Regions from separate parts of the Bradyrhizobium sp. SPXBL-04 genome, predicted to be linked through region 2. Evidence: predicted binding sites of a transcription regulator. Region 2 holds the regulator's gene; the other holds the start of a gene.
What was found. Region 2 encodes LexA, which represses DNA repair genes until DNA is damaged. Its sites were predicted from a motif close to TGTTCNNNNTGTGTTCNG; they were not measured.
Positions count from the first base shown of each region.

Region 1: a site for LexA is predicted at 1,450-1,467, ahead of uvrA (excinuclease ABC subunit UvrA). Genes of this name have one in related genera too.

Region 1 is NZ_CP182472.1:4,419,010-4,422,420, reverse strand. It holds gene ACNJX8_RS20905 (outer membrane protein) at 1-371, shown strand, start outside; gene ACNJX8_RS20900 (outer membrane protein) at 605-1,276, shown strand; gene uvrA (excinuclease ABC subunit UvrA) at 1,563-3,411, shown strand, end outside.
Region 2 is NZ_CP182472.1:4,307,199-4,310,609, forward strand. It holds gene ACNJX8_RS20335 (ComEC/Rec2 family competence protein) at 1-308, shown strand, start outside; gene ACNJX8_RS20340 (hypothetical protein) at 447-881, opposite strand; gene lexA (transcriptional repressor LexA) at 1,460-2,161, opposite strand; gene ACNJX8_RS20350 (molybdopterin molybdotransferase MoeA) at 2,339-3,411, opposite strand, start outside.

The DNA of each region.
Region 1 (3,411 bases), 110 kb from region 2:
TCACTGGCCAGGTCGGCTACGCCTGGAACAACGTGCTGCTCTACGTGAAGGGCGGCGGCGCCGTTGTCGGTGATCGCTATCGGACCTACGATTTGGCGACAGGCCTCGAGTTCGACCGGGCCAACGAGACCCGTTGGGGCGGCACGGTGGGCGCGGGTATCGAGTTCGGATTCGCGCCGAACTGGTCGGTCGGCTTCGAGTACGATCACATCTTCCTCGGCAACCGCACGATCAACTTCACCGGGTCCGGCAATTTTGTCACTGCCCCGCTCGGTGTCGTCACACGCTCCGAGCGCATCAGCCAGGATGTCGATATCGGCTTGATCCGCGTGAACTACCGTTGGGGCGGTCCGCTCATCGCAAAATACTGATATCTACCTGATATCACTGAGAGATTGAAGGCCGGCCTCGCGCCGGCCTTTTGCTTGCGTGCTCTCCGGAACAATAGGTCGGCACTTGCCACGTTTTGGGGGCTGTTGTGGCTTTTCGGAGACACAACTTGCGGCTTTAGTGGTGTAAGCACGGCATTAGTTGGGCCGTTGAGTCCGCTGCCCTTCCGGCATGGAAGGCAACAACAGAAACTGGGACTGGGATTAGATTGAAGATGAAGAAGGTTTTGTTGGCTTCGGCCTGTTTGTTCGCTCTCGCTGCTCCGGCTTCGGCCGCTGATCTCGCAGCCCGCCCCTACACCAAGGCGCCGATCGCTCCGGTTGCTGTTTACAACTGGACCGGCTTCTATCTCGGTGTCGTCGGCGGCGGCGCTTGGGAAGCTACTTCGACCGACCCGAAGATGCAGGGCGGCTTCGTCGGCGGCACCGCCGGCTACAACTGGCAGACCGGCAACGTCGTGTTCGGCATCGAGGCGGATGGCGCCTGGGCTGACGTCAACGCTTCGGCGACCGCGCTTGGCATCACCGTGGCTTCCAAGACCGATGCGCTGGGCACCGTGCGTGGCCGTATCGGCTGGGCCGTCAATAACTTCCTGTTCTACGGGACCGGTGGTTACGCCTGGATCGACAACAAGATCACGCTCAGCGCGCTGGGCGTGAGCGTCTCCGACAGCAAGTGGCACTCCGGCTGGACCGTCGGTGCGGGCGTCGAAGCGTTCTTCGCTCCGCAGTGGTCGGTCAAGGGCGAGTACCTCTATCGCAGCCTCGGCAGCGAGAACTACTTCTCCAACCTCGGCACTCCGCTGGCGTCCGGCACGATCAACTTCCACACCGTGCAGGTTGGCGTGAACTATCACTTCGGCGGCCCGGTCGTCGCCAAGTACTGATCTGAAGTACTGATCTTCGCGACCGACGTCACATCGTCACGAGAGGCCGGCCTCGCGCCGGCCTTTTTGTTTGTAGGAGCCGTTCCCCGCAGTTCCGCCGCTCCTGCTGCCAGATGCCGCCAGCGCGCCAACAATCCGTTGACGATTCGCAAAGGCCACTGGAAATCCGCGCCCGTTCTTCCTACGTTCGCTGCCATACCCAGCGGCGCCGATCCCGGTTCCGGGCGAAGCGCGCCTTTTGCATTGGCGCGATCGCGCGTCTTTGGATTCCTTGAGGACCACCGGGATGGACGAAGTGATCAAGGCCAAGCGCCAACAACAGAACGCGGGCTCAAGCCTGCGCGCAATTACGATCCGTGGCGCGCGCGAGCACAACCTCAAGAACATCGACGTCGAGATTCCCCGCGACAAGCTGGTGGTGTTCACGGGCCTGTCAGGCTCCGGCAAATCCTCGCTCGCCTTCGACACCATCTATGCCGAGGGCCAGCGCCGCTACGTCGAATCGCTGTCGGCCTATGCGCGGCAATTCCTGGAGATGATGCAAAAGCCTGACGTCGACCAGATCGACGGGCTATCGCCGGCCATCTCGATCGAGCAGAAGACGACCTCGAAGAACCCGCGCTCCACCGTCGGCACCGTCACCGAGATCTACGACTATATGCGCCTGCTCTGGGCGCGCGTCGGCGTGCCCTATTCACCGGCCACGGGCCTGCCGATCGAGAGCCAGACCGTCTCGCAGATGGTCGACCGCGTGCTGGCGCTGCCGGAAGGCACCCGCCTCTATCTGCTCGCTCCGGTCGTGCGCGGCCGCAAGGGCGAGTACCGCAAAGAGCTCGCCGAATGGCTCAAGAAGGGCTTTCAGCGCGTCAAGATCGACGGCAGCTTCTACGAGCTCGCGGAAGCGCCGACGCTCGACAAGAAATTCCCACACGACATCGACGTCGTGGTCGACCGCATCGTGGTGCGCCCCGACATCGGCCAGCGCCTCGCCGAGAGTTTTGAGACCGCGCTGAAGCTCGCCGAAGGCCTCGCCGTCGTCGAGTTCGCCGACGCGCCCGCAGCCGCGCCTGCGGAAGAGAAAGAGAAAAAGAAAACCGCGAAAATCCACGACAAGAGCGGGCCCGAGCGCATCCTGTTCTCGGAAAAGTTCGCCTGCCCGGTCTCCGGCTTCACCATCCCCGAGATCGAGCCCAGACTGTTTTCGTTCAACAATCCCTATGGTGCCTGTCCCGCCTGCGGCGGCCTCGGCGTCGAGCAGCATGTCGACGAGGATCTCGTGATCCCCGACAAGGAGCTGTCCTTGCGCAAGGGCGCGATCGCGCCCTGGGCCAAATCGTCGTCGCCCTATTACGAGCAGACGCTGACCGCGCTCGGCAAGCACTACAAGTTCACCCTCGACACCAAGTGGAAGGACCTCGCCAAGAAGACGAAGGACGCGATCCTCTACGGCTCCGGCGACGACGAGATCAAGTTCTCCTATCAGGACGGGGTGCGCTCCTACGACACCAAGAAGCCGTTCGAGGGCGTCATCACCAATATCAACCGCCGCTATCGCGAGACGGAAAGCGAGTGGGCCCGCGAGGAGCTGGCGAAGTACTTCCACGACGTGCCCTGCGAGGGCTGTAATGGCTTCCGCCTGAAGCCCGAGGCGCTTTGCGTCAAGGTCGGCGGCAAGCATATCGGCGAGATCTCGGAGCTGTCGGTGAAGAAGGCCGGCGAATGGTTCGCGAGCGTGCCGGAGGCGCTGAACAAGCAGCAGAACGAGATCGCCGGCCGCATCCTGAAGGAGATCCGCGAGCGCCTCACCTTCCTGCTCGACGTCGGCCTCAACTATCTCACGCTGTCGCGCTCCTCCGGCACGCTGTCCGGCGGCGAGAGCCAGCGCATCCGCCTCGCCTCGCAGATCGGCTCCGGCCTGACGGGCGTGCTCTACGTGCTCGACGAGCCCTCGATCGGCCTGCACCAGCGCGACAACGCCCGCCTGCTCGATACGCTGAAGCGGCTGCGCGACCTCGGCAACACCGTGGTCGTGGTCGAGCACGACGAGGACGCCATTCGCCTCGCCGACTACGTGCTCGACATCGGTCCCGGCGCCGGCATGCATGGCGGCAACATCGTCGCCGAAGGCACCCCCG
Region 2 (3,411 bases):
TGCGGATCGACGCGCTGGCTGATGATTGCAGCCGCGCCGCGCTGGTAGTGACGCGGCGGCCCGCACCGCCCGATTGCGCGGCGATGGTGGTCGATCGGCAGCGTCTCACCAGCCAAGGCGCGCTGGCGTTGACGCAGCGTGGTGACGGTTTTGCGGTTCAGGCTGTGAGAGCAAGAGGCACAAGCCGCCCTTGGCTCCCGGCCGGCGCCGGCGAGGGTGATTTCGACGGAAGCCTCGCGCCGAAGGCGGCTACGGCCCGCAACCGGGACGCGATTCCGGCGGAGACCGACTTGCAGGCCGACGATTAAGGCCAGACGATTAAGAACAAATGCAGGAGCTGGTCCGGGTCCAGCCGGACTTCCGCAGAACATAAATCATACCATCTCGCCGGCCTCGGCCGGCGATGGCATTTTCAATCCTGGCCCGACCTGGTGGCCAGGGACGGCTCAGCCGATCGGCAGACGCGTGATCGTCGGCCGGCTGTCGGCATCGATCTGCGGCTTGTGCTCACGCTCGCTGACCGGCTGCGTCACCGGCAGTTGCAGCACGGTTGCGTGCTGGCCTTCGACGAGCTGCGTCACCAGCACGTATTTGCCGTCGGGGAATTCGATCGCGTCATGATGGCGATCGGGAATGTGCGGATCGATCTTGCCGAACTTGCCGACGCGGGAGTTGATCGTGCGCGTCCAGATCCAACGATTGTCGTAACGGACGTTGTCGGCGAAGGCGAGCTCCGTTCCCGGCAGCAGGCAGACGGCCACGGTCGGGTCGGCCGCGGAAGCGAAGCCGCGCGTCGAGGTGCCGCGGAACGTTGTCGACACGATCGTCTCGCCGACTTCGGCGGGGCGCGATGCAACGGCATGCAGACTGTAGTCACACATCGGGTGCTCCTATTCGAAGATAGCAACCCGCGCCTCTTTCGGAGGCGCAAGCCTCTATCAGAGTGGAAGCACGTAACATTCTGCTTGCTTGTGGGCGAATCTGCGGCTGGCGTCAGCCGGATGCGATCACATTATCTTTCCCGAATCCAATAGGAACAAAGCTCGCTTCAGTGCATTTGGCGGATGCGAGCGTCAGCGGCCTGCGGGCGCCGACCATCCGGAATATGGCCAACTCGGCTGTGGCTGTCGCGCGACGGCACTTCGGGCGCTGCGGAATTGCTCACTCGTTGTCGCATGCGCCGACTTGCGGGGATGGTGCTGCGATTGTGCTGCGAATGCTTGCGCTGCCGATGCAGCGATCAGCACAGTTGCGAAGGCGCTCAAAACGATCCTACGCATCGTTGTCTCCTCGATCTCTTGAGCCGCAAAGCGATGAGTGCTTCGGGCGGCATGCCGAGGACGTAGCGCTTGGAAAGGGGCCAGATAATCTGCCCAAGACCAGAAAGACTATCCAGCTGAAGCGGACAATCCGTCCGCTCCAATCGGAATCATCGGTATCGAATGACCACTGAGTCTTCTCAGTACTTGCGGTACAGTCCGATCAGCTTGCCCTGAATCTTCACCCGGTTCGGCGGCAGGATGCGCACCTCGTAGGCGGCGTTGGCGGGCTCGAGCGCGATCGACGCGCCGCGGCGGCGGAAGCGCTTGAGCGTCGCTTCCTCGTCGTCGATCAGCGCCACCACGATGTCGCCGGTATCGGCGCTCTCGTTGCGCTGGATCAGCGCCATGTCGCCGTCAAGGATGCCGGCCTCGACCATCGAATCACCGCGCACTTCGAGCGCATAATGTTCGCCCGAGCCGAGCATGTCGGGCGGTACGCTGATGGTGTGACTGCGGGTCTGCAACGCTTCGATCGGCGTACCGGCTGCGATGCGACCCATCACCGGCACCGCAACGGGACGCTCGCCCTCGTCGGCGGGTGGGCTGGAGCTCGCGCGCACCTTGCCGAGATTGCCCTCGATGACGCTTGGCGTGAAGCCGCGGCGGTTGCCGGCGGCGGCCTGGAGCTCAGGCAGCTTGATCACCTCGATGGCACGGGCGCGGTTGGGCAGGCGACGGATGAAGCCGCGCTCCTCCAGCGCGGTGATCAGGCGATGGATGCCCGATTTCGAGCGCAGGTCGAGCGCATCCTTCATCTCGTCGAAGGAGGGCGGCACGCCGCTTTCCTTCAGACGTTCGCTGATGAACCGCAGAAGCTCGTATTGTTTGCGCGTTAACATCTCGACCAAAGTCCCCCGGTTGATGTCGTTCGATTCCGAGACGCTGAATTGGAGCGGCGAACCGCTACATCCTCGAAACAAATCATGAACGGACACTATATGTTCGATATGTGTTCCGCAACTGCTTAATTTTGCGTGAACACGACAAAGTTCGCGGAACACGTGTGGTGGATGCGCTCAGACGGGCAGGCGCAGCACCTCGCAAGGCGAGCCAGCTCCGGCCTTCGGCGCGAACGGTGCGCGCACGAGAAGTGCCTGTGCCGCAGCGAGATTCGCAAGCAGCGAGGAATCCTGGTGATGGACGGGAACGGCCACCAGCGTGCCGTCGTCGCGCTGTTCCAGACGTGCGCGAAGATAATCCGCGCGCATATCGTTTGCGCCCACATCGCGGCCGAGCACGGCGCGCTCATGGCGGTGATGAATCACGGATCGACCCGACACCGCACGAATCAGCGGGACCATGAACAGGAAGGCGCACACATAGGAGGAGACGGGATTACCCGGCAGGCCGATCACGCGCATCGCGCCGAGCCGCCCATGCATCATCGGCTTGCCCGGGCGCATCGCAATCTTCCAGAACGCCATCGAGATACCTTCGTCCCTCAGCGCCTGCTGGACCAGATCGTGGTCGCCGACCGATGCGCCGCCGGTCGTGACCAGGATGTCGGCGCCGCTCTCGCGGGCGCGGCGGATGCCGGCGGTGGTGGCCTCCAGCGTGTCGGCGGCGATGCCGAGGTCGATGGTCTCGGCCCCCTCGCTGCGGGCGAGCGCGTGCAGGGCATAGCCGTTGGAATAGACGATCTGGCCGCGGCCGGGCGCGGCGCCTGGCATCACCAGTTCGTCGCCGGTGGCGAGGATCGCGACCTTCGGGCGGCGGCAGACGGCAAGCTGCGGGTGATTCATGGCGGCGGCGAGCGCGAGGTCGCGCTCGGTGAGACGGGTTCCCTTGCGCAGGAGCACGTCGCCTTCGGCGAAGTCAACGCCTGCGGGGCGGATGTGCCGACCGGGAATCGCGGCTTCCTTGATCGTGATGCGCGTGCCGTCCGCGACCGTATCCTCCTGGATCACGACCGCGTCGGCACCGTTGGGAACGACGCCGCCGGTGAAGATCCGCACGGCTTCGCCGGCGCCGACCGTTCCCGCGAACGGACGACCCGCCGCTACCTCGCCAATCACCGTCAGTCGGGAATCGATCGCCCCCGCGTCGGCCGCGCGCACGGCATAGCCATCCATCGCCGACATCGCTTCCG